Regions from separate parts of the Bradyrhizobium sp. MI1.10 genome, predicted to be linked through region 1. Evidence: predicted binding sites of a transcription regulator. Region 1 holds the regulator's gene; each other region holds the start of a gene.
What was found. The regulator PhoB, encoded in region 1, activates phosphate uptake and scavenging genes when phosphate is short. The targets are predictions, from matches to a motif close to TGTCATNNANCTGTCAT.
Positions count from the first base shown of each region.

Region 1 (9,582 bases):
CCAGTTCGCGCTGCGCTCGCCCGAGATCATCACGGCGCTGCGCGAGTCGATCGCGACCACCGAGCCGCGGCGCGCGACCTATCTCGACCATGTCCCGGTCGATCGCTGGATGGAGCTGACCATCACGCCGGTGCCGGTGCCGACCACCTTCGGCGGCGCCGACAAATGCATGCTGATGACCTTCCACGACCAGACGCCGCTGCGTCGGGTCGAGGAGATGCGGGCCGATTTCGTCGCCAATGCCAGCCACGAGCTGCGCACGCCGCTGGCCGCGCTGTCCGGCTTCATCGACACGCTCCAGGGCCAGGCCAAGGACGATCCCAAGGCGCGCGAGCGCTTCCTCGGCATCATGCACAACCAGGCCACCCGGATGGCGCGCCTGATCGACGATCTGCTGTCGCTGTCGCGGGTGGAACTGTCCGCCCATGTGCGGCCCGACACCCTGGTCGACCTGCTGCCGATCATCTTGCAGGTCGCCGACGGGCTCGAGCCGCTGGCGCGGGAACGCCAGGTCGGGGTCGAGACCCAGCTCCCTGAGACCCCGGTACTGATCGCGGGGGACCGCGAGGAGCTGCTCCGCCTGTTCGAGAATTTGATCGAGAACGCGCTCAAATACGGCGCCGCGGGCGGTCGCGTCATCGTGTCGCTGATGCCAGGCGCCGCCCCTGATGGAACTCAGGAAATCCGGGTCCTGGTCCGGGATTTCGGCCCCGGCATCGCGCCGGAGCACCTGCCGCGGCTAACCGAACGGTTCTACCGGGTCGATGTCGGCGATAGCCGCTCGCAGGGCGGCACCGGCCTCGGATTATCCCTGGTGAAACATATTCTTAACCGCCATCGCGGCCGGCTTTTGATCGAAAGCGTGCCCAAACAGGGCGCCACTTTCACCGCCTGTTTCCCCCAGGGCAAGCCTGCGGCTCTGAGCTAAATTCCAGCGATTTCAGCTGCTTAACGCTGTCATCCGACTGTCACCAAACCTTCGTAAAAGCTCAGCTGTCCGCTCCTAAAGGGGCGGCACGGGGAGCGCGATCGGGCGCGGATGGCGCTTCGCTCCCCTGTATGGAGACCAGCATGAATTTCCTCAAAACACTCGTCGCTGCTGGCATGGTCGCCGCATCGACGACGGCGGCCTTTGCTGCCGATATCACCGGTGCCGGTGCGACGTTCCCGTTCCCGATCTATTCCAAATGGGCTGACGCCTATAAGAAGGAGACCGGCAACGGTCTGAACTACCAGTCGATCGGCTCCGGCGGCGGCATCAAGCAGATCCAGGCCAAGACCGTGACCTTCGGCGCCAGCGACGCGCCGCTCAAGGCCGAGCAGCTCGAGAAGGACGGCCTCGTCCAGTGGCCGATGGTGATGGGTGCCATCGTTCCCGTCGTCAACATCGAGGGCGTGAAGCCCGGCGAGATGGTGTTCGACGGCGAGACGCTGGCCAGCATCTATCTCGGCAAGATCACCAAATGGGATGACGCCGCGATCAAAAAGCTCAACCCGAACGTGAAGCTGCCCTCGGAGGCCATCACCGTGGTCCGCCGTTCGGACGGCTCTGGCACCACCTTCAACTTCACCAACTACCTCGCCAAGGCCAGCGCGGACTGGAAGAGCAAGGTCGGTGAGGGTACCGCGGTCGAGTGGCCGGTCGGCGTCGGCGCCAAGGGCAACGAAGGCGTGTCCGGCAACATCAGCCAGACCAAGAACTCGATCGGCTACGTCGAGTACGCCTATGCCAAGCAGAACAAGCTGACCTACACCGGCCTCGTCAACAAGGCCGGCAAGCCGGTGCAGCCCACCGTCGAAGCCTTCCAGGCGGCCGCCTCCAACGCCGACTGGGCCAAGGCTCCCGGCTACTACGTCATCCTGACCGACCAGCCCGGCGAGAAGTCCTGGCCGATCACGGCGGCGACCTTCATCCTCATGCACAAGGACGCCACCGACAAGGCGGCCTCGCAGGAAGCCATCAAGTTCTTCCGCTGGGCCTTCAAGAACGGCGGCAAGGCGGCTGAAGAGCTCGACTACATCCCGATGCCGGACCCGGTCGTTCAGCTGATCGAGAAGACCTGGGCTGCCGAAATCAAGAGCTAGGTTCGCGACGCTCGTGCCCCGGATGCGCTGAGCCGCATCCGGGGCACGGACCAACAAAAAACGTATACTATTTTAGTACAGGGGATCGGCGTGGCAGAGATGGCCGTTCAGAGCGATGTAATCGACGACGCCGGACCTTATGATCGCGCCAAGGCCTTGAGCGCGTTCAAGCTCGGCGACGTTACCTTCTACTGGATCACGCGGCTCTCCGCGATCTCGGTGCTTCTGATCCTCGGCGGCATCATCATTTCGCTGATCGTCGGCGCCTTCCCCGCGATGAAGGAATTCGGAGTCTCTTTCCTGTGGACGCAGCGCTGGGCGCCGTCCGCTGATCCGCCGGTGCTCGGCGCGCTCGGGCCGATGTACGGCACGCTCGTCACCTCCTTCATCGCGATGCTGATCGCCATCCCCGTGGGTCTCGGCATTGCGATCTTCCTCACCGAGCTCTGCCCGCAATGGCTGCGCCGCCCGATCGGCATGGCGATCGAGCTGCTCGCCGGCATCCCCTCGATCATCTACGGCATGTGGGGCTTCTTCGTGTTGGGTCCGTTCCTCGCCAACACGTTCCAGCCCTTCATGATCAAGATCTTCGACGGCGTGCCCGTGCTGGGCGCGATCTTCGCAGGTCCCCCGTCCTATCTCAGCCTGTTCAATGCCGCGCTGATCCTCGCCATCATGGTGCTGCCCTTCATCACCTCGATCTCGGTCGACGTGTTCAAGACCGTGCCTCCGGTCCTGAAGGAAGCCGCCTACGGCGTTGGCTGCACCACCTGGGAAGTCGTCCGCAGCGTGGTGATCCCCTACACCCGCGTCGGCGTCATCGGCGGCGTCATGCTGGCGCTCGGCCGGGCGCTCGGCGAGACCATGGCGGTGACCTTCATCATCGGCAACTCGTTCCGGATCTCGTCGTCGATCTTCGCGCCGGGCACCACGATCTCGGCGGCGATCGCATCCGAGTTCGCCGAGAGCGACGGCCTGCACCAGTCCGGCCTGATCCTGCTCGGTCTCCTGCTGTTCGTGCTGACCTTCTTCGTGCTTGCAGCGGCGCGGCTGATGCTGATGCGGCTGGAAAAGAAGGCGGGGAACTAGCGCCATGAATCCGATCTATTCACGCCGCCGCCGCAAGGACATCGTCGTTCGCGGGCTCTGCATCGCCGCAACGGCCTTCGGCGTCACCTGGCTCGCGCTGATCCTGATCACGCTGCTCTACAATGGACTGGCGGGACTCAATGTCCAGCTGTTCACCGAGAACACGCCGCCTCCCGGATCGAACGAGGGCGGCCTGCTCAACGCCATCGTCGGCTCGCTGATCATGACCGTGATCGGCGTCGGCATTGGCGCGCCGCTCGGCATGTTCGCCGGCACCTATCTCGCCGAATACGGCCGCAATGACCGGCTGACCTCGGTGATCCGCTTCATCAACGACATCCTGCTCTCGGCGCCCTCGATCATCATCGGCCTGTTCATCTACGGCGCGGTGGTGGTGCCGATGCGCGGCTTCTCGGCGATCGCAGGCTCGCTCGCGCTCGCGGTCATCGTGATCCCGGTGGTGCTGCGCACGACCGAGGACATGCTGCTGCTGGTGCCGAACGCGCTGCGCGAGGCGGCCTCGGCGCTCGGCCTGCCGCGTTCGCTGGTGATCAAGCGGATCGCTTATCGCGCCGCGCGCTCCGGCCTCATCACCGGCGTGCTGCTCGCAACCGCTCGCGTCGCCGGTGAAACTGCGCCGCTGCTGTTCACCGCGCTGTCGAACCAGTTCTTCAGCCTCGGCCTGAATAAGACGATGGCGAACCTGCCTGTCACCATCAACAACTTCGTGCAGAGCCCCTATGCCTATTGGAAGCAATTGGCCTGGAGCGGGGCGCTGCTCATCACCCTGACCGTTCTTGCCCTTAATATTGGCGCGCGCATCCTTGGCGCCGAGAGGACCGCAAAATGAGTGATCTTTCCGTATCGATGAGCGCGGCCGGTGGGCTGCCCCACGCGCCGGTGCTGCCGGAGGCGCCCCCGAAGGTGACCGTGCGCAACCTGAACTTCTATTACGGCGAGCACCACGCGCTGAAGAACATCAACCTGACGCTGGGCGCCAATCGCGTCACGGCGTTCATCGGTCCGTCGGGCTGCGGCAAGTCGACCCTGCTGCGCATCTTCAACCGGATGTACGACCTCTATCCCGGCCAGCGCGCCACTGGTCAGCTGATGCTCGACCAGACCAACATCCTCGACGGCAAGCTGGACCTCAATTTGCTGCGCGCCCGCGTCGGCATGGTGTTCCAGAAGCCGACGCCGTTCCCGATGACGATCTACGAGAACATCGCGTTCGGCATCCGCCTGTATGAGAAGATCTCGAAGTCCGAAATGGACGGCCGCGTCGAGAAGGCGCTGCGCGGCGGCGCGCTGTGGAACGAGGTCAAGGACAAGCTCAACGCCTCCGGCCTGTCGCTCTCCGGCGGCCAGCAGCAGCGCCTCTGCATCGCCCGCACCGTCGCGGTGCGGCCCGAGGTGATCCTGTTCGACGAACCCTGTTCGGCGCTCGACCCGATCTCGACCGCCAAGGTCGAGGAGCTGATCCAGGAGCTGTCCGAGGATTACACGATCGCGATCGTCACCCACAACATGCAGCAGGCGGCGCGCGTCTCCGACAAGACCGCCTTCATGTATCTCGGCGAGCTGATCGAGTTCGACGACACCAGCAAGATCTTCACGTCGCCGACCGACCGGCGCACGCAGGATTACATCACCGGCCGGTTCGGCTGAGGAGACGCGACATGGCTTCCGAACATACCGCAAAGGCTTTCGACACCGACCTCCAGGAACTCACCCGCCTGGTCGCCGAGATGGGCGGCATCGCCGAGCGCATGATCGTCGAGTCCGTCGACGCGCTGATCCGCCGCGACGTCCCGCTCGGCCAGCGCGTCGTTGCCATCGACACCGAGCTCGACGCGCTGCAGAAGCGCATCGAGGAGCGTGCGGTGCTCACCATCGCCCGCCGCCAGCCGATGGCGGTCGATCTGCGCGAGATCGTCGGCGCCATGCGCGTCGCGACTGATCTCGAGCGCATCGGCGACCTCGCCAAGAACATGGGCAAGCGCGTCGCGGCGCTGGAAACGGACTTCCATCCGCTCAAGCTGTTCCGCGGCCTCGAGCACATGACCGACCTCGTGCAGCAGCAGGTCAAGTCGGTGCTGGACGCCTATGCCGCGCATGATTTGCCGGCGGCGATGGCGGTGTGGAAGGGCGACGAGGAAGTCGACGCCATCTGCACCTCGTTGTTCCGCGAGCTCCTCACCTACATGATGGAGGATCCGCGCAACATCTCGTTCTGTATTCACCTGATGTTCTGCGCCAAGAACATCGAGCGGATCGGCGACCACGCCACCAACATCGCCGAGACCGTGTTCTACATGATCGAGGGCCAGGCGATCACCGACAAGCGGCCGAAGGGCGACATGACGACCTTCGCCAACACGGTACCGAACACCTGAAGACTTAAGGGAGCGACGACCCGATGGGCGCACGCATTATGGTGGTTGAGGACGAGGAAGCCCTGACCGAGCTTCTCCGCTACAACCTCGAAGGCGACGGCTATGACGTCGAGACGGTGATGCGCGGCGACGACGCCGACACCCGCCTCAAGGAGCACATCCCCGATCTGATCGTGCTCGACTGGATGCTGCCGGGCCTGTCGGGCATCGAACTGTGCCGGCGGCTTCGCACCCGTCCCGAGACCAAGCAGCTCCCGATCATCATGCTCACCGCGCGCGGCGAGGAGAGCGAGCGGGTGCGGGGTCTTGCGACCGGCGCCGACGATTACATCGTCAAGCCGTTCTCGGTGCCGGAGCTGCTGGCGCGCGTGAAGGGCCTGCTGCGGCGCGCGAGCCCCGAGCGGCTCGCCACCGTGCTTGCTTTTGGCGACATCGAGCTCGACCGTGACAAGCGCCGCGTGGCGCGCTCAGGCCGGCCGATCGATCTCGGTCCGACCGAATATCGCCTGCTGGAGTTCTTCCTGGAGCACCCGGGCCGGGTGTTCTCGCGCGAGCAACTGCTCGACAGCGTCTGGGGCCGCGACATCTATATCGACGAGCGTACCGTCGACGTGCATATCGGCCGCCTGCGCAAGCTGCTCAATCTCGGCCGCGAGCAAGACCCGATCCGCACCGTCCGCGGCGCCGGCTACGCGCTGGATGATCGGTTTGCGAAGGCGGAGCAGGTGTAGGGTTGCAGGCTTGTTTGTTGGCGAGCTGTCCCTGCATTCTCCGATGTCGTCCCGGACAAGCGAGCGCTGATCCGGGACCCATAACCACAGGGAGTGGTTTGGCGAAGACTCCGAGTTACCCCTTTCGCACGACTACTTCGTGCTCGGAGTATGGGTCCTGGCTTTCGCCAGGACGACACTGAAATTATTGAACTGTCTTTGCGCGACGACTTGCCGTGATTACCGCGGACCCGGCTTCACCGGTGCGCGGCGCCGATCCGACGCCGGCTGGTACGCAACACGCGAGTGCTGGGCGCAATAGGGCAGGCCGGACAGCGCCCGTCCACCGCAGAAGAAGAAGTCCGGGCTCGAGGGATCGCCGACCGGCCAGTGGCAGGTCGCCTCGTTCAATTCGAGCAGCGACAGCCGCTGGCTCATCGGCACCACGTTGTCGTAGGTGACCGGATCCGGCTCAGCCTCGACCTCGAAGGCCTGCGCCAGCGCGGTGTTGCCGCGCGAGATCGGGCGGCTCACCCGCATCATGTGCTGCGCGGGGCGCGCCTTGCGCGGCCGGGGCGCTGCCGATGATGGGCTCTTGGCGCGGCCCGAGAGGCCGAGCCTGTGCACTTTGCCGATCACGGCATTGCGGGTCACATTGCCGAGCTCCGCCGCGATCTGGCTGGCCGAAAGTCCGGCCTCCCAGAGCTTTTTCAGCTGCTCGACGCGATCATCGGACCAGGTCAAAACCGTCATTGCACCCTTTCCCTCGCTGCGCGCCAGCCATCCTGGGGCCTCGCAGCGAATGCCTAAGCCTTCAAAAACCCGTGCCGCCAGAATCCCTTAAGGCTCGCCGGGCGCGTCTTGAACGCCCGAACGTTTACGCCGGTACATAAGGACTTAAAGATCAGAACCACTGCACGAGATGTCGTATCTGACAATCCAAACGCTACAATATGGCGTGACTCCCGCGCAAGAGTCCGCCGACTCGCTTCCACATGTTCCGTGGCTAAATCCCGCAAAATCGGCACCGCAAGACTACGGATTCAGCGTTTCGCGAGGCTTTCCGGGCGGCATTGACACCCGTTTCACCAGGCCTAAGATAGTCGCACGTGCCGCCCTCAAGAGGCGGCACGTTTCGTTTTCCGGGCCGGTCGATGGTGCGTTGCGTAATGCACGCTCACACCGTCCGCAACATTCAAGTGACCGTCATGACTAACAGCGCAGCGCCGCATTTGCTCCCCGTTTTCGCCAGGTCCGACCTCGGTTTCGAGCGTGGCGAAGGCTGCTGGCTGATCGCGACCAATGGCGAGCGCTATCTCGATTTCACCTCCGGGGTGGCGGTGAATGCGCTCGGCCATGCCCATCCGGCGCTGGTCGCGGCGTTGCAGGAACAGGCCACGAAGCTCTGGCACATGTCGAACCTGTTCCAGAGCCCGGACGGCGAAAAGCTTGCCGCGCGCCTGTGCAATGAAAGTTTCGCGGACTTCGTGTTCTTCTGCAATTCCGGCGCCGAAGCGCTGGAATGCGTGATCAAGGTCGTGCGCCGCTATCACGCCGCGAAGGGCCATCCAGACCGCTATCGCATGATCACCTTCGAAGGCGCCTTCCATGGCCGCACGCTGGCGACGCTGGCCGCGACGGGTTCGGCAAAATATCTCGAAGGTTTCGGCCCACCCATGGAGGGCTTCGACCAGGTTGCGCATGGCGATCTCGAGGCAGTGAAAAAGGCGATCGGTCCGCAGACCGCCGGCATCCTGATCGAGCCGATCCAGGGCGAGGGCGGTGTGCGTTCGGCAACGCCCGCCTTCCTGAGGGCGTTGCGCCAGCTCTGCGACGAGCGCGGCCTGTTGCTCGCCTTCGACGAGGTGCAGACCGGCATGGGCCGCACCGGCGATCTATTCGCGTACCGCCGCCTTGGCGTCGAACCCGACGTGATGTCGCTGGCCAAGGCGCTCGGCGGCGGCTTCCCGATCGGCGCCTGCCTTGCGACCGCGGAAGCGGCGTCCGGCATGACGCCGGGCTCGCACGGCTCGACCTTCGGCGGCAATCCGCTCGCGATCGCGGCGGCGAATGCCGTGCTCGACGTCATGCTCAAGCCCGGCTTCTTCGACCACGTGCAGAGGATGTCGCTGCTGCTCAAGCAGAAGCTCGCTTCCGTGATCGACCGTCATGGCGATGTCGTCAGCGAAGTGCGCGGCGAGGGCCTCCTGATCGGCATCAAGGCCGTGGTGCCCTCCGGCGATCTCGTTGCCGCCTTGCGCGACCAAAAACTGCTCACCGTCGGTGCCGGCGACAATGTCGTGCGTTTCCTGCCGCCTTTGATCGTCACCGAAGCCGAGATCGAGGACAGCGTCGGGCGGCTCGAGCGCGCCTGCGCGGCGTTGTCTGGCAACAAGCGGGCGGCAAGCTGATGAGCACGTCGCCCGATAAAACGCCCAAGAAAACACCGAAGCACTTCCTCGATATCAACGAGCTGCCGCTGTCGGAGCTCAAGCGCATGCTGGCCGCGTCCTCCGCGATGAAGGCGAAGCAGAAGGCGCATCAGCCGGTCAGGCCGCTCGAAGGCAAGACGCTGGCGATGATCTTCGAGCGCCCCTCGACGCGGACGCGGGTGTCGTTCGATGTCGCCATGCGCCAGCTCGGCGGCGAGCCCATCATGCTCACAGGCGCCGAGATGCAGCTCGGTCGCGGCGAGACCATCGCCGACACCGCGCGCGTGCTGTCGCGCTATGTCGACGCCATCATGATCCGCATCCTCAATCACGATGCGCTGCTGGAGCTTGCGGCAAACGCCACCGTGCCCGTCATCAACGGCCTGACGCGGCGCTCGCATCCCTGCCAGGTCATGGCCGACCTCATGACCTACGAGGAACATCGCGGCCCGATCGAGGGCAAGACGGTGGCCTGGACCGGCGACGACAATAACGTGCTGGCGTCCTGGGCGCACGCCGCCGAGCGCTTCAAGTTCCAGCTCAATGTCGCGACGCCCCCGGAGCTCGCACCGAAAAAGGCGATGCGCGACTTCATCAAGGCGACCGGCGCGCCGATCATGCTCGGCACGGATGCCGAAGCTGCCGTGCGCGGCGCCGATTGTGTCGTGACCGACACCTGGGTGTCGATGGGCGACAAGGAAGGCGAGCACCGCCACAACGTGCTCAAGCCCTATCAGGTCAATGCCCAGCTGATGTCGCTGGCCAAGCCCGATGCGCTGTTCATGCACTGCCTGCCCGCCCATCGCGGCGAGGAGGTCACCGACGAGGTGATCGACGGTCCGCAATCCGTCGTATTCGACGAGGCCGAAA
Region 1 is NZ_JBVVPN010000044.1:12,343-21,924, forward strand. Features, by position in the region: gene AC0L3K_RS32675 (ATP-binding protein) at 1-928, shown strand, start outside; gene pstS (phosphate ABC transporter substrate-binding protein PstS) at 1,072-2,085, shown strand; gene pstC (phosphate ABC transporter permease subunit PstC) at 2,185-3,174, shown strand; gene pstA (phosphate ABC transporter permease PstA) at 3,179-4,024, shown strand; gene pstB (phosphate ABC transporter ATP-binding protein PstB) at 4,021-4,842, shown strand; gene phoU (phosphate signaling complex protein PhoU) at 4,854-5,570, shown strand; gene phoB (phosphate regulon transcriptional regulator PhoB) at 5,594-6,301, shown strand; gene AC0L3K_RS32710 (GcrA family cell cycle regulator) at 6,521-7,033, opposite strand; gene AC0L3K_RS32715 (aspartate aminotransferase family protein) at 7,489-8,691, shown strand; gene argF (ornithine carbamoyltransferase) at 8,691-9,582, shown strand, end outside.

Region 2 (9,582 bases), on a different contig from region 1:
TGGTTGGCGTTGTGGCGCTCGGCTTCAATCTCGCGAGCTGGCACTGACGCTTACTGCGTCAAGGCCCACTCGCCGATGATGCGGAAGCGAGCTTTGGCGTCATCCTGCTTGAACAGCGCGACGCGATCGATCGCAAGCGTCTTGAGACCGAGCGCAGCAAACCTTCCCCGCAGCATGTCCAGAATCGGCCCGCGCCGCTCCGCGTCGAGCCGGCCCGTCAGCGTCATGTGAAAGCGGAATTCCTCCATCACGTAAGGATAGCCCCAGCGGTCGAGATAGTCGCGTTGCCGTTCGCTCAGCTTCTCCGGCTTGCGCCGCGCGCGGTCTTCCGCGCTCAGCGGCGCGCGGAAGGAATCGAAGTCGCGCGCGCAATCGGCGGCGAGCTGCTGGAGTTCGCCGACCGGCTCCGCCGGAATGACGGCGATGAAGCCGCTGATGGAATCGACGACCGGGCGGATCACCGGAATTGCGCGTGCCCTGCCGGCGAATGTCGCGCAGGCCGCAACAAGCTCGACCTCGCGCCTGTCGGACGCCAGCGCCATCGGCGCCTTCAGCGTGGCGTGAAAGCCGTATTTGCGGGGATCGGCGGTGACATCACGCCAGTCCGGAGCCGTGCGCAGCGCCTCGTTCGGGAACGGCAGCTCTCGGCCGGTATGCGCATCATAGCCGAGCAGTTCGGCGCCGAAGCGCGAGACGGCGCTGTCGGCGCTGGCGGCATGGTAGATCGCGTAGCGGGGAAAATCTGTCATGGACCGAACATAACCGGTTTATGCCGCGGCGACAGCTTCGCGCGGGGCAGCTGCCATGCCAAGCAACCGCGTCGCGTCGGTGAGATGTACGAGCTTGCCGCCTGATATCACGGCGATCAGCCGCGGCCGCAGCGGCATGCGGTCGTCGACCAGCAGAATGTCCGCGCGCCGTCCTTCCGCCAGTACGCCGCGATCGGCAAGGCCGGTTGCGCGCGCGGGCGCGGCGGAGACCAGGTTCCAGGCCTCGGTCAGCGGCAGCACGCCATCGGCAGCGAGGCGGAACGCAGCGAGCAGCTGCGCGGGATAGTAGTAGTCCGAGGCCAGCACCGAGCAGAGCCCTTTGGCGATCATGTCGGATGCCTTGGTCCAGCCGGTGTGGCTGCCGCCGCGCACGACGTTCGGCGCGCCGTAGACGATGGCATCACCGTGGCTTGCTGCCGCCCGCGCCGTCTCCTCGTTGATCGGAAACTCCGCGATCGCCACGCCCATCGCGCGAAAGCTCTGGCGCATCGCCGGCGTCGCATCGTCATGCGAGAGCATCCGCACGTCGGCGGCGCGGGCGGTTGCAGCAAGCCGCGACACGGAAGCCGGGACTTCGCTGGCGCGCGAAAGCACACGCCCGACCAGCCGGTCGAAATCTTCGCCCGAGAGGCCGGTGCGCTCCACCATGCGGTTGCGCTTGCGGGGCTTGGCCATGTCCCCAACCGTGCCGTCCATGTGGTCGTTGAAGGCGAACAGATCGACGCGGCCCTCACTGAGCCACTGACTGATCTCGGTTTCGGCGTCGAGATTGTAGGTCTCGTGGCGCAGGTGAAAGCGGGTGTCGGCGGCAAACTGCGGGCGCTGCCGTTCGATCGCCTCCATCAGGCCGCGCGCATTGTCGGCGCTGCGCAGGCCCGGCTCCCACGAACAGGTCGTGGCGTGAAACACCGTGGTGATGCCGTTGCTGATCGCCTGGCGATCGCTGTCGGCGAGCGCCACATCGATCGGGAAGTCGACCCCGGCACGCGGCATCATCTGTCGCTCGAAGGCATCGCCGTGCAGATCGACGATGCCAGGCAGCACCAGCAGGTCGCGCGCGTCGATCGCCAGCCGTGCCCGGCTGCGAGAGCCATCGACCTGCGCGATGTCCGTTCCGGATACGAGAAGCGACGTTTCGACGAATTCGGAGCCGATCAGGGCCCGCCCGCCCTCGAGGAATATGTCTGTCACGCGACCGCGCTTCGTTTGCTGGCAGAGGAAGGTGCCCCTGCTTCGTATGTCGTGAGGAAATCCTCAATCCCGAGCTTGCGGAAATCGGGCAGGGCTTCACGCAACTTGTCGTGATCCCAGTCCCACCAGGCGAGCCTCGCAAGCCGCCCCGCAACCTCTTCCGAGAACCGCCGGCGCACGATGCGCGCCGGATTGCCGGCGACGATGGTGTAGGTCGGCACGTCCTTGGTGACGATGGCGCCGGCCGCGATCACCGCGCCGGTGCCGATGTTGCGACCCGGCAGCACGATCGCGCCGTGACCGATCCAGACATCGTGGCCGATATGGACGTGGTGCTGGCGCCGCCAGTCGAAGAATTCCGTGTCGTCGCTCTCGCCTTCGAAATAGGCGCTCGACCGATAGGTGAAATGCGCCTGCGTGGCCCGGTGCATCGGGTGATTGCCCGGATTGATCCGTGTCATCGCCGCGATCGAGCAGAATTTTCCGATGGTGGTGTAGGTGATCTGGGCGTCATTCACGACATAGGAGTAATCGCCCATCGTCACTTCGTGCAGCATCGTGCGCGCGCCGACCTCGGTGTAGGCCCCAAGCCTGGTGTCGTGCAGCTTCGCCGAGGGATCGATGGTCGGCTGGACCGAAAGAGCTTTGGCGGCCATGTTGCATCCGAACGAGAGGGCGGGCGTTTCTCTTCGAGCGGCTTGATGACAATGTCATGACGACGCGGTGACAAGGGATGAACAGGGGATGAGGTGTGTAGGATCGCCGCACCGCAACGTCCGTGTCACACAAGTGTCAAGCGCCGGCGTTAGCGGTGGGTCCCAGCTACTCTGGAGCCCTGCATGCTGGTGGTTGAAGGTCTGACGTGTCGCTTCGGCGTGAAAGCCGCGGTGGACGACGCTTCGTTTCAAGTCTCTCCCGGCGGTTTCGTCGGCGTGATCGGACGGTCCGGCGCCGGCAAGTCGACCCTGCTGCGGACCATCAACCGTCTCGCGACGCCTTCGCAGGGTCGCATCCTGTTCGACGGCCTCGACGTCACCGCGTTGCGCGGCAAGGAGCTGCGGCAGTGGCGAGCGCGCTCGGCGATGATCTTTCAGCAGTTCAACCTGGTCGGCCGGCTCGATGTTCTCACCAACGTCCTGATGGGACGGCTCGCGACGATGCCAGCCTGGCGCTCGCTGTCGCAGACCTGGCCCGAGCAGGACAAGGCGCTGGCGATGTCCGCGCTCGAACAGTTCGATATCGCCCCGCTCGCAGCCCAGCGCGCCGATCAGCTCTCCGGCGGCCAGCAGCAGCGCGTGGCGATCGCCCGCGCGCTGGTGCAGCAGCCCGACATCATTCTCGCCGACGAGCCTATCGCCTCGCTCGACCCGCGCAACACCAAGATCGTGATGGATGCGCTGCTGCGCATCAACAAGCATTTCGGCATCACCGTGCTCTGCAACCTGCATTCGCTCGATCTGGCGCGCAGCTATTGCGACCGGCTGATCGGCATGGCGCAGGGTCGCGTGGTGTTCGACGGCGCGCCGGCCGAGTTGACCGAGCACGTTGCGCGCGAGCTCTACGATCTCGAAGCCGCCGATGTCATGGGCGGCACGCCTGCACCGGTGCGACAAGGCATTCCGGCGCTTGGAACGGCGGCCGCCGCCTGAGCTGCGCCGCTTCAGGACTCACCAGTTTTGCGTCAACCGACCTCAACCAATGAAGAGGCTATCATGATTACTCGCAGATTGATTCTTGCCGGCGCCGCCGCGCTCGCGTTCACGGCTTCCGCGTCCGCCGAAGACTGGAAGGCCAAATATCCCGAGCTGACCTTCGCGGTCATTCCGGCGGAAAACGCCTCGGGCGTCACCGAGCGCTGGGCGCCGTTCATGAGCTATCTCTCCAAGGAACTGGGCGTGAAAGTCACGCTGCGCATCGCCAACGACTACGCTGCCGTGATCGAAGGCCAGCGCGCCGGCAACATCCACATCGCGAGCTACGGCTCTGCCTCGTTCGCCCGCGCCCGCCTGACCGGCGTCAAGACCGACGCCTTCGCCAACGACATCAATTCCGACGGCTCGACCGGCTACTACTCGGTGTTCTTCGTCAAGACGAGCAGCCCCTACAAGAGCATCGACCAGCTCAAAGGCAAGAACCTCGGCCTGGTCGACCCGAACTCGACCTCCGGCAACAACGTGCCGCGCTTCGAGCTCGACAAGATGGGCATCGCGGATGCCGACACCTATTTCAGCAAGGTCGTCTTCACCGGCAGCCATGAGAACGCGATCCTGGCGCTGGCGCAGGGCACTGTCGACGTTGCCGCCAACCAGTGGACCAGCGATGACGATTCGACGCTGGCGCAGATGCTGACCAAGGGCATGCTGAAGAATGCCGACGGCTCGGCGATGAAGAAGGACGATTTCCGCATCATCCACAAATCGGCGCCGATCATCAACGGTCCCTATGCCTACAATTCCGACCTGCCGGAAGAGGCCAAGGCCGCCATCGCCAAGGCGTTCTTCGACGCGCCGGCCAAGGACAAGGCGGCCTTCGATCGCCTCCAGGACGGCCAGAAGAAGGGTTTTCATCCCGCGACCACCAAGGATTGGGATGGCACGATCGAGCTGATCAAGTTCGTCGATGCGCTGCGTAAGAAGAAGGCGTCCTGAATTTCGGGACGATGCCACTGGAGCCGGGTCGATGGACCCGGCTCTTTCTCTTTGATCGACCACCTTTCCTGATCAGATGACCGTCGCGGTTTCGATCCTTCCCGAGCAGCAGCTCGCCGTGCTCAACGCCGCCTATCGCCAGGCGGTCGCGCGCAGGCGGCTCCGACTCCTGTTTGGAGCCGTGATCTTCGCCGCTGCACTGTGTCTGGCCGCGTTCGGCGCCGAAGTGAATCTGCGCACGCTGTTCACCCATTACGGCAACTTCATCAGCTATTTCGACAGCATCCTTACACTCGACAACGGACAGCGGGTCTGGACCGATGTCGGCGAGTGGCTGTGGGGCTGGCGCAAATGGCTGAAGATGCTGGGCGAGACCGTGCTGATCTCCTATGTCGGCACGTTGATCGGCGCGACTTTTGCATTCTGCCTGAACTTCCTCGCGGCTGAAAACACCTCGCCCGCGCCCTGGCTGCGCTTCGTGGTGCGGCGCCTGCTCGAATTCGCCCGTACGGTACCCGGCATCGTGTTTGCGCTGATCTTCGTGATCGCCTTCGGGCTCGGGCCGATGGCGGGCGTGCTGGCGATCGCAATCCACTCCACCGGCGCGCTCGGCAAGCTGTTCTCGGAGATCGTCGAGAACGCCGACATGAAGCCGGTCGAAGGCGTTCGCTCGACCGGCGCAAGCTGGCTCTCCTGTATGCGCTTCGCCATCCTGCCGCAGGTCACGGCAGGCTATGCCAGCTACGCGCTGCTGCGTTTCGAGATCAACGTCCGCGAGGCCTCCGTGATGGGCTTTGTCGGTGCCGGTGGCATCGGCCAGGAGCTCGTCGTCGCCATCCGCAAGTTCTACTACTCCGACGTCAGCGCGATCCTGCTCACCATCATCGTCACGGTCTTCATCATCGACATCAGCACCGGCTGGCTGCGCGGCCGCCTGTTCGGCAAGGAGGGGCGGACGTGACGGGACCGCAGGAGACCGATACCGCGGCGCTTCGCGCGCGCTATCCTGACGTGTTCGACCGGCCGGCCTCGGCGCGGCTCGCCATGCCGGCGATGATCGTCGCGGCGCTCGCGATCCTGATTTACGGCCTCGTCGATCTCGACTTCTCGCCGTCGCGGTTCGTCGCGGGCCTCAACCAGCTCGGCTGGATCAGCCTGATGATGATCCCGCCGGATCCCGGCTCGTCGCTGCCGGTCTATCTGAAGGCGCTGGGCGAGACGCTGTCGATCGCGCTGCTCGGCACGACGCTCGCCGCGCTGTTCGCACTGCCGGTCAGTCTTCTTGCCGCCCGTAATGTCGTGCCGTCGAGCATTTTGCGCTTCCCGATTCGACGTTTCCTGGATTCGATCCGCGGCGTCGACACGCTGATCTGGGCGCTGGTATGGATCAACGTAGTCGGGCTCGGCCCGTTTGCCGGCGTGCTCGCCATTGCCGTGTCGGATTTCGGCGCGTTTGGAAAACTGTTCTCGGAGGCGATCGAGGGCGCCGACCAGAAGCAGGTCGAGGGCATCCGCGCCTCCGGCGGCAGTGCGCTGCACGAGATCCGCTTCGGTCTGCTGCCGCAGGTTTTGCCCGTGATCGCCGGCCAAGTGCTCTATTTCATCGAGTCGAACACGCGTTCGGCTACCATCATCGGAATCGTCGGTGCCGGCGGCATCGGCCTCCAGCTCGCCGAGCAGATCCGCGTGCTGGAATGGCAGAAAGTGTCGTTCCTGATCCTGATGATCCTGGTCGCGGTCGCCGCGATCGATTTCGTTTCGGGCAAATTGCGGTTTGCGATTATTGGGCGAAGGGCGGTGGCCTGATCACCGATTTCGTAGGGTGGGCAAAGCGAAGCGTGCGCACCACTTCAATCGCGACGTTGGATAGATGGTGGGCACGGCGCAAGCGCGCCTTTGCCCACCCTACGATTCTTCACCCGTTCTCCACCAGAAATTCCACCCGCTCCGCGGCAAAGCGCGAATGCTTGGTCACCAGCGGCTTGCCGTCGAGATCGTGGTCGGTGGCATCGACCACCAGGATCGGTCGTCCCAGCGCCAGATCGAGCCGCGCGGCGTCGGTGGCGTCGACAATGCCGGCGGTGATCCGGGTCGCGCCGCGGCGATAGTCGCGGACGCCGTAATGCTCGAGCAATTTCGTCATCGAGCGGGTGGCAGCAAAGACGTCGCCCGCACCCGGGAACAGCTGCGCCGACAGCCACGTCGTGGAGACGCAGATCGGCGTGCGGTCGGCGAGGCGCATCGCCTCGATCCGCACCAACGGTGCGCCGGCCTTCAATCCAAGTTCCCGCGCGAGTTCGCGGGTCGCGACATCATCGGACGCCTCGATCAGCCGGCCATGCGGTTCGCGGCCGTCGGCGCCGACGATCTCGGAGAAGCGGGTCCGCGAGCGCAGTGGATAAGCGAGCTTCTGCGCCTCGACATAGGTTCCGCTGCCGCGTTCGGCCCGCACGATGCCGCGCTCGGCAAGCGCGGCCAGCGCGCGTCGCACGGTGTGGCGGTTCACGCGATAGGTTTCGGCGATCTCCACCTCGCCCGGCAGCTTGTCGCGGGCCCCCAAACCGCCCGCGGCGCAGCCCCCCCCGCAGGCCGCGGGCACCCCGCGCCCCCACCCCCCCCCCGCGGCGGGGGGGGGGGGCGCCCCCCCCCCCCCCGGGGGGGGGGGGGGGGGGGGCGCGCCCCGCTAGTGGGTGGGCCGCCCCCCCCCGCCCCCGGCGGGGGGCCGCCGGCCCCACCGCGCCCCTCGGCGATGCCGCGCTCGATGCCGTCGGCAACGAGGCGCCACAACGCCACGCCGGAGGAGGCTGTGTCCTGCATGCTCATGTGGCTCGGAAGCTACTCCAGAAATCACGCCTTTGTCACGAAACAGTCATGGCGCTCCCGTATGAAGTTGTCTAGTATCATAGACAACTTGGATTCGGCAAGTTCTGCAGAAAGTTTCGGTGGATCTGGTGACCCAGCACAACAATCAGCAAGCCCAGCGCAAGGCCGCAATGGCCGTGCTGGCGCACGCGGAGGCGGGCGAGATCGCCGCTCGCCTCCGCGCTCTCGCTTTGCCGGCGCATCAGGATCTGCGCGCGCCGGAAAACGGCCTCGTCATGCTGCGCGGCCGGGTCGGCGGCGACGGTGCGCCATTCAATCTCGGCGAAGCGACGGTGTCGCGGGCTGCGGTGCGGCTTGCGAGCGGCGAGGTCGGTTTCGGTTACACGCTCGGTCGCGACGGTGAGAAGGCGCGGCTGATTGCGCTGTGCGATGCGCTGGTGCAGTCCAGCGATTTCAGTGGCGCGGTGGAGCGGGACATCATCGCGCCGTTGCGTGAGCAGCTTATGGTCAGGCGCAAGCAAGCGGCGGCCGAGACCGCTGCGACGAAGGTTGATTTCTACACCATGGTGCGCGGTGAGGGGTGAGATCATGACCACGATTGCGGAACTGCCGCCGGGGTTCGCCGATAAGGTGCTGTCGGCGCAATCGACCTTTCGCTCGGTCATGGACGCGATGGCGCGGCCGGGGTCGGTCCAGCGCATCGTGCCGACATCAGGCGCGCCTCATGTGATGATGCGCGGCACGGCCGCGATCGCGCTGACGCTGTTCGATCACGACACGCCGCTCTGGCTCGATGCGCGCATGTCGGAAAGCACCGACGTGACAAAATGGCTGAAGTTCCACACGGGCGCGCCGGTGGTGCAGGATTCCTCGATCGTCAGCTTCGCGCTGATCAGCGAAGGCGGGGCGCTGCCTTCGCTCGAGCGCTTCGCGCTCGGCACCAGCGAATATCCGGACCGGTCGACCACGCTGATCCTTCAGGTCGAGAGCCTGCATTCGGGGCGCAGCTTCGAGCTGCGCGGTCCCGGAATCGACGGCGTCGCGACGCTCAAGGCCTCGATCAAGCCGTTCGACCTGTTCGAGCGACTTCGTATTAACGAAGCGCTGTTTCCGCGCGGCATCGATGTGGTCCTGGTCGCGGATGATGCCGTGGTTGCGGTCCCGCGCACCACGCGCGTCGTGAGCAAGGGAAGCTAAGCATGTATGTCGCAGTCAAAGGCGGCGAACGCGCCATCGAGAACGCCCATCGCCTGCTCGCCAGTGCGCGGCGCGGCGATCAAAGCGTGCCGGAAATTTCCCTCGACCAGATTTCGGAGCAGCTTGGCCTCGCCGTGGACCGCGTCATGAGCGAAGGCTCGCTCTATGACCGCGAGCTCGCGGCGCTCGCGATCAAGCAGGCGCGCGGCGATTTGATCGAGGCGATCTTCCTGGTCCGCGCCTTCCGCGCCACGCTGCCGCGCTTCGGCGCGAGCGAGCCGGTCGAGACCGGCGCGATGCGGGTGCAGCGGCGGGTGTCCTCGACCTTCAAGGACATTCCCGGCGGCCAGATTCTCGGCCCGACCTTCGACTATACCCACCGCCTGCTCGATCCCTCGCTCGCCGAAGGTTTTGTGCCGGAGGCGCCGGCGACGGCCGAAGCCTCCACGGTGCCCACGCCGCGGGTGACGGATATTCTCGGCCGCGACGGCCTGATCGAGCCCTCGCCGCAGGCCGAAGAGGGCGTCAACGTCGGCGACCTCACCCGCGAGCCGCTGAATTTCCCGGCGGACCGCGACCTGCGCCTGCAAAATCTCGCGCGTGGCGACGAAGGGTTTCTGCTGGCGATGGGCTATTCCACCCAGCGCGGCTACGGCCGCAACCATCCCTTCGCCGGCGAAATCCGCTTCGGCGAGGTCGATGTCGAATTTTCGGCGGAAGACGTCGGCTTCGCCGTGCCGCTCGGCTCGATCGAGCTCACCGAGTGTCAGATGGTCAACCAGTTCAAGGGCTCCGCGACGGAGGCGCCGTGCTTCACCCGCGGCTATGGCCTCGCCTTTGGCCAGAGCGAGCGCAAGACCATGTCGATGGCGCTGGTCGACCGCGCGTTGCGCGCGCGCGAGCTCGGCGAAGAGGCACTCGCACCCGCGCAAGACGAAGAATTCGTGATGTCG
Region 2 is NZ_JBVVPN010000034.1:14,986-24,567, reverse strand. Features, by position in the region: gene AC0L3K_RS29265 (hypothetical protein) at 1-47, shown strand, start outside; gene AC0L3K_RS29260 (DUF1045 domain-containing protein) at 51-749, opposite strand; gene AC0L3K_RS29255 (alpha-D-ribose 1-methylphosphonate 5-triphosphate diphosphatase) at 768-1,961, opposite strand; gene AC0L3K_RS29250 (LbetaH domain-containing protein) at 1,958-2,617, opposite strand; gene phnC (phosphonate ABC transporter ATP-binding protein) at 2,801-3,610, shown strand; gene phnD (phosphonate ABC transporter substrate-binding protein) at 3,674-4,609, shown strand; gene phnE (phosphonate ABC transporter, permease protein PhnE) at 4,686-5,570, shown strand; gene phnE (phosphonate ABC transporter, permease protein PhnE) at 5,567-6,415, shown strand; gene phnF (phosphonate metabolism transcriptional regulator PhnF) at 6,525-7,208, opposite strand; partial or broken gene AC0L3K_RS29220 (phosphonate metabolism transcriptional regulator PhnF) at 7,334-7,432, opposite strand; gene phnG (phosphonate C-P lyase system protein PhnG) at 7,603-8,016, shown strand; gene phnH (phosphonate C-P lyase system protein PhnH) at 8,021-8,629, shown strand; gene AC0L3K_RS29205 (carbon-phosphorus lyase complex subunit) at 8,632-9,582, shown strand, end outside.
Region 2: phnG (phosphonate C-P lyase system protein PhnG) is a predicted target of PhoB. The motif match lies at 7,466-7,482, and genes of this name have one in related genera.

Region 3 (9,582 bases), on a different contig from region 1:
CTCGTGCTGACGGTGACGCAGATGCTGCGCAAGCTCGGCGTTGTCGGCAAGTTCGTCGAGTTCTTCGGCCCCGGCCTCGACCATCTCTCGGTCGCCGACAAGGCGACCATCGCCAACATGGCGCCCGAATATGGCGCGACCTGCGGCTTCTTCCCGGTCGACGCCGCCGCGCTCGATTATCTCAAGACCTCCGGCCGCGCCTCGGCGCGCGTCGCGCTGGTGCAGGCCTATGCGAAGGCGCAAGGGCTGTTCCGCACCGCCAAGTCGGCCGATCCGGTGTTCACGGAGACGCTGACGCTCGACCTCGGTGACGTCGTGCCGTCGATGGCCGGTCCGAAGCGCCCCGAAGGCCGCATTGCGCTGCCGTCCGTGGCCGAGGGCTTCTCGCTCGCGCTCGCCAGCGAATACAAGAAGGCCGAGGAGCCGGCGAAGCGCTTTGCCGTCGAGGGCAAGAAGTTCGACATCGGCCATGGCGACGTCGTGATCGCCGCGATCACCTCCTGCACGAACACCTCGAACCCGAGCGTGCTGATCGGCGCCGGTCTGCTGGCGCGCAACGCCGCCGCGAAGGGCCTCAAGGCAAAGCCGTGGGTGAAGACTTCGCTCGCCCCGGGCAGCCAGGTGGTGGCGGCCTATCTCGCCGATTCCGGTCTCCAGGCCGATCTCGACAAGGTCGGCTTCAACCTGGTCGGTTTCGGCTGCACCACCTGCATCGGCAATTCCGGTCCGCTGCCCGAGGAGATCTCGAAGTCGATCAACGACAACGGCATCGTCGCGGCTGCCGTGCTCTCCGGTAACCGCAACTTCGAAGGCCGCGTCTCGCCGGACGTGCAGGCGAACTATCTGGCCTCGCCGCCGCTCGTGGTCGCCCACGCGCTCGCGGGCACCGTCACCAAGAACCTCGCTATCGAACCGCTCGGTGAAGGCAAGGACGGCAAGCCGGTCTACCTGAAGGACATCTGGCCGACGACGAAGGAGATCAACGCCTTCATGAAGAAGTTCGTGACCGCGTCGATCTTCAAGAAGAAGTATGCCGACGTGTTCAAGGGCGACACCAACTGGCGCAAGATCAAGACGGTCGAGAGCGAGACCTATCGTTGGAACATGAGCTCGACCTATGTGCAGAACCCGCCCTATTTCGAAGGCATGAAGAAGGAGCCGGAGCCGGTCACCGACATCGTCGAGGCCCGCATCCTCGCCATGTTCGGCGACAAGATCACCACCGACCACATCTCGCCGGCCGGTTCGATCAAGCTCACCTCGCCCGCCGGCAAATATCTCAGCGAACACCAGGTACGTCCGGCCGACTTCAACCAGTACGGCACGCGGCGCGGCAACCATGAAGTCATGATGCGCGGCACCTTCGCCAATATCCGCATCAAGAACTTCATGCTCAAGGGCGCGGATGGAAATATCCCTGAGGGCGGTCTGACAAAACACTGGCCAGACGGCGAGCAGATGTCGATCTACGACGCCGCGATGAAGTACCAGCAGGAGCAGGTGCCGCTGGTGGTGTTCGCCGGCGCCGAATACGGCAACGGCTCCTCGCGCGACTGGGCCGCGAAGGGCACGCGTCTGCTCGGCGTGCGCGCCGTGATCTGCCAGAGCTTCGAGCGCATCCACCGCTCCAACCTGGTCGGCATGGGCGTGCTGCCGCTGACGTTCGAGGACGGCACCTCCTGGTCGTCGCTCGGTCTGAAGGGCGACGAGAAGGTCACGCTGCGCGGCCTCGTCGGCGAGCTCAAGCCGCGCCAGAAGCTGACCGCGGAGATCGTCTCCGGCGACGGTTCGCTGCAGCGCGTTTCGCTGCTCTGCCGCATCGATACGCTGGACGAGCTGGAATACTACCGCAACGGCGGCATCTTGCACTACGTGCTGCGCAAGCTCGCGGCGTAAGCGCGGACTTGTGAACGGTGGCTCACTGCGAAGTGAGTAGTAGGTTACACGAAGGCGGCCTATCACAAGGCCGCCTTCACGCGTTTGCGGCAGGCTTCAGATGGGCCCGCCCGGCGGAGAACCCGACGCTTTGGACGGTTACTTTGGCGGACGAAAGTGTGAGGCCCGTAAGACTACGGTGACCATCCGGCGGTAAGATTTCCCTCTCACGAGCAATGGTGTACGGCGTTCGACATGACAACAATGACGGCTTCTCATCTGGTTTCACGCTGGTCCGGCGCCCTCTGGTCGGGAGCTCTTGGTCTCTGTGCAATCGTCGCCGTCATTCGTCCTGCCGAGGCTGATCCCCGCGCCGTTGTCGAATTGTTTACCTCGCAGGGCTGCTCCTCCTGCCCGCCGGCCGACAAGATCATCGGCGACCTCGCCCGCGATCCCTCGATCATCGCGCTGAGCATGCCGATCGACTATTGGGACTATCTCGGCTGGAAGGACACATTGGCCGATTCGCGCTTCTCTGCACGGCAGCGTGCCTATTCGCGCATGCGCGGCGACCGCGAAGTCTACACGCCGCAGGTCGTGGTCAACGGCTCCACGCATGTCGTCGGCAGCGACCGCACCGGCATCGAAAGCGCGATCGGCAAAACCGATAAGGGCACTGGTGTGATGAGCGTGCCGGTGACGATGTCGCTCGCTGGCAAGCAGATCAACGTCTCGGTCGCCGCGAGCAACGAGCCGACGGCGTCCCACGGCGAGGTCTGGATCTGCTCGATTGCGAAATCGGTCCCGATCGCAATCAGCCGCGGCGAAAATCGTGGACAGCAGGTCATCTATCACAACGTGGTGCGCAACCTGCTCAAGGTCGGCGACTGGACCGGCCGTCCGGAAAGCTGGACGGTGCCGATCGAGAACCTCACGCGCGACGGCGTCGACGGTGCCGTGGTCTATGTTCAGGACGGCAGCCGCGAGAAGCCGGGCCCGATGCTGGGCGCGGCGTATACGTCGCTGCACTGACGCGCACACTTCGAATCTTCCGACTCAAGCACGCTCTCAATCCTCATGGTGAGGAGGCGCGTCAGCGCCGTCTCGAACCATGCAGGCCCTACTGAGGCAGCTCGGCCTCGATCCTTCGAGACGCCGCTTCGCGGCTCCTCAGGATGAGGGGAGAGAGTTTGTGCGGAGATGGTGAGATATGCGTCGAGGCAGAAACATCCCGACACAGACAAAACCGACCCAAACAAAAAAGGACCAACTCGCGTTGGCCCTCCTTGTCGTGCGAACAGACCCGATCCTGACGGCCCCGGGGGGCTGGGGGCTGAGGAATCCGGAACCGAAAGGACCGGGTCAACGCACACAAGTCTTTTCGCAATGCAGGGCGGCAGTCGCTTGGCGGAAAAGCGGCGACACTATGATTCCTGCTAACGATCCCGTGACGGTTTGCCGCGACAGAGTTCCACCGCTGCGTGTGGGCGGTTTGCTCCGGTCCAGTGTCCTTCCAGGGGCCCCTTGCGGTGGGGAACAGTTGGCGCGATCATGCAACTGTCATGATCCGCGGTTCCGGGGACGGTTCTTCGCGGACGCGGTCATGCTGATGCGACAGGAGGCGACCTATGAGTCTGTCGGAGGATGCCGATCCGAGCGAACAGCGCGCGGCGGCGCGCCCCGCCGCTTCGAATGCGCAGCTGAGCCGCGTGACGTTCAACCGGCTCGAGCTGCACCGTATTCTCAATCTCTACGGCCGGATGGTCGCCGACGGCGAGTGGCGCGACTATGCCATCGACTTCCTCAGGGATCGCGCCGTGTTCTCGGTCTTCCGCCGCGCCTCGGAAGTGCCAATTTATCGTATCGAGAAGGATCCGCGCCTCGCGCGCAAGCAGGGCATGTACAGCGTGATCTCGGCGACGGGCTTGATCCTGCGCCGCGGCCACGAACTGGAGCGCGTGCTCCTGGTGATCGATCGCAAATTGGCGGTGGTGTGAGCAGGGATCCAGTAGCCCGGATGAGCGTAGCGACATCCGGGTCTTTGCTTGCAGCCTTCCCGGGTATCGCTTCGCTCACCCGGGCTACGGGCCTTACTTCCCCGGCACGCTCTTCGCGCCCTCGCCAAGATCCCGCTGCATCATCACCGTGTCCAGCCAGCGGCCGAATTTCAGCCCGACGCTGGGATGCGTGCCGATCATCTTGAAGCCGCCCTTGCTGTGCACGCCGATCGAACCCGCATTGGCGGAATCGCCGATCACGGCGATCATCTGGCGGAAACCGCGCGCCTCGCACTCGACGATCAGCCGCTCCAGCAGGAGCGCTCCGATGCCGCGGCGGTGGAAGGACGGATCGAGATAGATCGAGTTCTCGACCGTGAAGCGGTAGGCCGGCCGCGGCCGGTAGGCGCCGGCATAGGCGTAGCCGGCGACGCGCCCGTCGAGGATGGCGACGAAATAGGGGTAGCCGCCGTCGATCAGCGTACGGTAGCGGCGCGTCATCTCGGCGAGATCGGGCGGCTCCAGCTCGAACGTCGCGGTGCCCTCGCGGACGGCCTGCTGGTAGATGGCGGTGATGGCGGGGAGGTCGGCCTCAGTGGTGGGCCTGATATCGGGTGCGGACATGGGGCAAGATTAGAGCCTTCCTGGAACGGCTGGAAGAGGCGAACGGCCTCCCCACGCGTCATTGCGAGGGAAGCAGCCTCCATCTTCTGCGCTGTCATGCCCCGCGTAGGAGGGGCATCCAGTACTCCGAGACAGCACGGCTAGGATCGAGGCGCTGCGGCGTACTGGATCGCCCGCCCCAGTGCGCAATTGCGCACAAGGCGGGCGATGACGACGTCCGGCCCACCCAAACAAAAACCCCGGCCTTTCGGCCGGGGTTCGTGTCCGTCCTCTCGCCTCAGCGCTTAGTCGCGCTGGCCGAGGAGCTGCAGGAGCAGCGTGAACAGGTTGATGAAGTTCAGGTACAGCGACAGCGCGCCGGTGATGGCCGCACGCTCTGCGATGTCACCGCCGGCCGAGGCGTAGCCGTAGATGTAGTCGTTCTTCAGCCGCTGGGTATCCCAGGCGGTGAGGCCCGCGAACACCAGCACGCCGACCACCGACACCACGAACTGCAGCACCGAGCTCGCCAGGAACAGGTTTACCAGGCTCGCGATCACGATGCCGATCAGGCCCATGAACAGGAACGAACCCATTCCGCTCATGTCACGCTTGGTGGTGTAGCCGTAGAGGCTGAGCGCGCCGAAGGTCGCCGCGGTGATGAAGAACACCCGCACGATCGAGGTGTGCGTGAACACCAGGAAGATCGAGGACAGCGAGACGCCCATCAGCGCCGCGAACACCCAGAACAGGATCTGGGCGGTCGAGGGAGCGAGACGGTTGATGCCCGCCGAGATCACGAACACCATGGCGAGCGGCGCGAGCATGAACAGCCACTTCAGCGGGCTGACGAACATCGCGTAGCCGAACGGCGTCAGGAACAGCTTGCCGACGCGGACGGCTTCCGGGGTCGGAACATCCGTCACGGCGGCCATGTAGACGCCGAGCGCGGCCAAGCCGGTGATGGCGAGGCCAATGCTCATGTAGTTGTAGATGCGCAGCATGTAGGCGCGCAGGCCGGCATCGACCGTCGCGGCGTCAACACGCCCGGCGGCCCTGCCGAAAGGAGAAGCGTAATTGCGGTCTAGGTCCGACATGGTCGAATTCCCGTTGGTTGGTCCGGTCCGGCATGAGGGTCGCCATGCCGCCGGTTCGTCAAACTCTATCTCGGATACCGATGTCTGCCGACTAAATTTTGGCTAACAATCGGGGCTCCGAACCCACTCGATATGTGGGAAACTAACACATCCGCTGCAACCGTCCACGCGCGGCTGAATGTCGCCCTTCCCTGCAATCCAGACGAGCGGACGTGGTTAATCGCCGGAATCGTGCGATTTCGCTCCCGTGCCGCCGCCCGCTACCATTTGTCACAAATTCCGCAACACCGTGGCGGGCTTTTTGTTCAACGCCAGCAGCGTGCCGGCGAGCCCGAGGCCGACCGTGACGACCAAGGCAGCCGCGACCACGCCGGCGGCGCTGCCGCCCTGCCAGACGAAAGTGAGGGTCATCAGCCGGGTCACGATCATCCAGGCCGCGACGCTGCCGGCGAAAACGCCGAACACCGCCGTAGCGAGGCCAATCAGGAGGTATTCGAGGGCATAGGCGCCGAGCAGCCGCAGCCGGGTCGCGCCCAGGGTCTTGAGGATTACAGCATCGTAGACCCGGTGGCGATGGCCGGCGGCGAGCGCGCCGCCCAACACCAGGATCGCCGAGATCAGGGTCACCGCGCTGGCGCCGCGGATCGCCAGCGCCAGGTTGGTCACGACCGAGCCGACCGTCTCCATCACCTCGCGCACGCGCACGCTCGTCACCATCGGATAGGCGTCAGCCACCTCCCTGATGATCTTGCCGTCGCCGGCCGCATCGCCGCCGGCTTCCGTCAGCGTCGCGATGTGGGTGTGCGGCGCGCCCTTGAACGCGTTCGGCGAAAACACGAGGACGAAATTGATGCCGAGGCCCTGCCAGTCGATGCTGCGCAGATTGCTGATCTTCGCGGGGATGTCGCGGCCGAGGATATTGACCACGACCTCGTCGCCGAGCTTGAGGCCGAGTCCGTCCGCGATCTTCTTCTCCATCGAAACCAGCGGCGGGCCGGAATAATCGGCGCTCCACCACTCGCCCTCGACCACCTTGGAGCCCTTCGGCAGCTCGGCGGTATAGGTCAGGCCACGGTCGCTCTGCAGCACCCACTCGGAATCGGTGCTGGGCTTGAGCTCCTCGGCGCGGACGCCGCGGGCCCCGACGATGCGCCCGCGCAGCATCGGCACGTCATCGACCTTCGCGCCAGGGGCGAGCTGGCGCAGATATGAGTCGAACTGCTCGGCCTGCGTGCTCGGAATGTCGATGAAGAAGAACGACGGTGCGTGCTCGGGCAGTGCCGCCAGGAACTGCCGGCGCAGATTGCCGTCGATCTGGGTGATGGTGACGAGCACGGCGAGGCCGAGCCCGAGCGACAGCACGACGGAGGGCGTCAGCGCGCCCGGCCGGTGGATGTTGGCAATCGCAAGCCGCAGCATCGGCCACCGCGTGCGCGGCAGCCGCCGTGCGATCGTCATCAGCAGAGCGGCAATGCCGCGCAGCAGCGCGAACACGACCACGGAGGAGGCCACGAACACCGCGGCGATGCGCTTGTCGAAGGATAGCCCGATCACGACCGCGATGAGCAGCGCGATCACGACGGCCATGAAGACGAGATAGCTCCAGCGCGGCCGGTGCCATTCGGAGCTGATGGTGTCGCGGAACAGCGCGGCCACCGGCACGTCGTGCACCCGCCCGAGTGGCCACAGGCCGAATGCAAGCGCCGTCAGCAGCCCATAGACGAACGACAGCGCGAGTTCGTCGGCATGCACCGCCGGCACCACCGGCAGCGGCAGCAGCTTGCCGAACAGGCCGACGATTGCGAAGGGCATGGCGGCGCCGAGCGCGAGGCCGATCACCGAGCCGATCGCGGCGAGCAGGAGAACCTGGGCGAGATAGATGCCGAACACGTCGCGCCCGGTGGCCCCGACGGCCTTGAAGGCCGCGATCACCTCGAGCTTGTGATCGATATGGGCCTTGACGGCATTGGCGACGCCGGCGCCGCCGACCAGCAGCGCGGCGAGGCCGACCAGCGTCAGGAACTGCGTGAAGCGGTTGATGTTGCGCTCGAGCTGCGGCGACGCATTGGAGCGGCTGCGGACCTCCCAGCCGGCCTGCGGCGCGGCGTTGCGGGCGTCCGCGATGAAGGCGTCGGTGGCGCGCTCGCTATTGGCGATCTCCGGCAGCTTCACCCGGTAGACCCAGCGCACCAGGCTGCCGGGCTGGACCAACCCCGTGGCGCGCAGGCCCGCCTCGCTGATCAGGAAGCGCGGGCCGAAGCCGATGCCGCCGGCGAGCTTGTCAGGCTCGGCTTCGACGGCGCTGCGGATCTGGAACGTGGCAGTCCCGACGGTGACGCGATCGCCGGTCTTGAGCGACAGCCGCGCCAGCAGCGTCGGATCGGCGGCCGCGCCGAACGCGCCGTCGTGCTCTGCGAGCAGGTCGGACATCGGCAGCGGCGGCGCCAGCGTCAGCTGTCCCAGCATCGGATAGGTGTCGTCGACGGCCTTCATCTCGACCAGCGCCAGCTTGCCCTCAGCCGAGCGCGCCATGCCGCGCAGTGTGGCGGCGCTCGAGACGGTGCCGCGCGAACGCAGGAAGGCGACTTCCTCCGGCTTCGCCTCGCGCTGGAACAAGACGAAGGACACGTCGCCGCCGAGCAGCGTACGGCCCTCGCGGGCGAGGCCGTCGCTCAGGCTCGCCGATACGGAGCCGACGCCGGCGATCGCCATCACGCCGAGCGCGATGCAGGCAATGAAGACGTAGAAGCCGCGCAGGCCGCCGCGCAATTCGCGCAGCGCGTAGCGCAGCGACAGCGCAACGCCATTGGGCTTCGCAAACGGTTCGGCAGCGAGGCTCATGCCGGCGCCGACTGCGTGTCGATGCGCCCGGAGCGCAGGCGGATCACGCGATCGCAGCGATGCGCCAGCGAGGAATCGTGCGTGACCAGCACCAGCGTCATGCCGCGCTCGGCATGCTTGCTGAACAGCAGGTCGACGATCTGTTGTCCCGTGGCTTCGTCGAGATTGCCGGTCGGCTCGTCGGCAACGAGGATCGCGGGATCGGGTGCCAGCGCGCGGGCCAGCGCGACGCGCTGCTGCTCGCCGCCGGAGAGCTGCGTCGGATAGTGATGCAGACGGTCGCCGAGCCCGACCGATTGCAGCTCCTGCGCCGCGCGCTTTGTGGCGTCGGGATTGCCCGCAAGCTCGAGCGGCACCGCGACGTTCTCCAGCGCGGTCATGGTCGGGATCAAATGGAAGGACTGGAAGACGATGCCGACCTGGCGGCCGCGGAAGCGGGCCAGCGCGTCCTCGTCGAGGGCATTGAAAGGCGTGCCGCTGACCACCACCTCTCCGCTATCAGGACGCTCCAGCCCCGCCATCACCATCAGCAGCGTGGATTTGCCCGAACCTGACGGGCCGATCAGGCCGATCGTCTCGCTCCGGCCGACGCGCAGGCTGATATCCTTGAGAATGTGAACGCGTGCCGCGCCCGTACCCAATGACAGATTGACGTTGGAGATGGCGATGGTGTCCGCCGAGCTGTCGGCAAGCGACGAGGAAGAGATGCGAGTATCCATGGTCCGGTCATATGGCAACTCCGCACGCGCGGTCGAGAGGCGTTACGGATTGTTCATGCACATAGCCGTGTTGATGCTCGCTTTGATGACGGTGCCAAATCCGGCATGGGCCGAGGCTGCGAAGCCGATCAAGCTGGTGGTTCTCGGCGATTCCTTGAGCGCCGGCCTTGGCCTCCCGGCCCAGGAGGCGTTCCCCACAAAACTTCAAAAAGCCTTGCAAAACAAAAGCATAGAGGTCGACATGACCAATGCCGGGGTATCCGGCGACACCTCCTCGGGTGGTCGTGACCGGCTCGACTGGTCGGTCCCCAACGGAACCGACGGTGTGATCATCGAGCTCGGCGCCAACGATGCGCTGCGCGGCATCGATCCCGATTTGACGCGCACCGCGCTGACCGAGATCGTCCAGCGCCTCAAGGCGCGCAAGATCGCGGTGATGCTGTGCGGTAT
Region 3 is NZ_JBVVPN010000039.1:1,752-11,333, forward strand. Features, by position in the region: gene acnA (aconitate hydratase AcnA) at 1-1,896, shown strand, start outside; gene AC0L3K_RS31135 (DUF1223 domain-containing protein) at 2,131-2,907, shown strand; gene AC0L3K_RS31140 (DUF2794 domain-containing protein) at 3,504-3,872, shown strand; gene AC0L3K_RS31145 (GNAT family N-acetyltransferase) at 3,966-4,496, opposite strand; gene AC0L3K_RS31150 (Bax inhibitor-1/YccA family protein) at 4,781-5,572, opposite strand; gene AC0L3K_RS31155 (ABC transporter permease) at 5,843-8,413, opposite strand; gene AC0L3K_RS31160 (ABC transporter ATP-binding protein) at 8,410-9,132, opposite strand; gene AC0L3K_RS31165 (arylesterase) at 9,188-9,582, shown strand, end outside.
Region 3: AC0L3K_RS31140 (DUF2794 domain-containing protein) is a predicted target of PhoB. The motif match lies at 3,423-3,439, and genes of this name have one in related genera.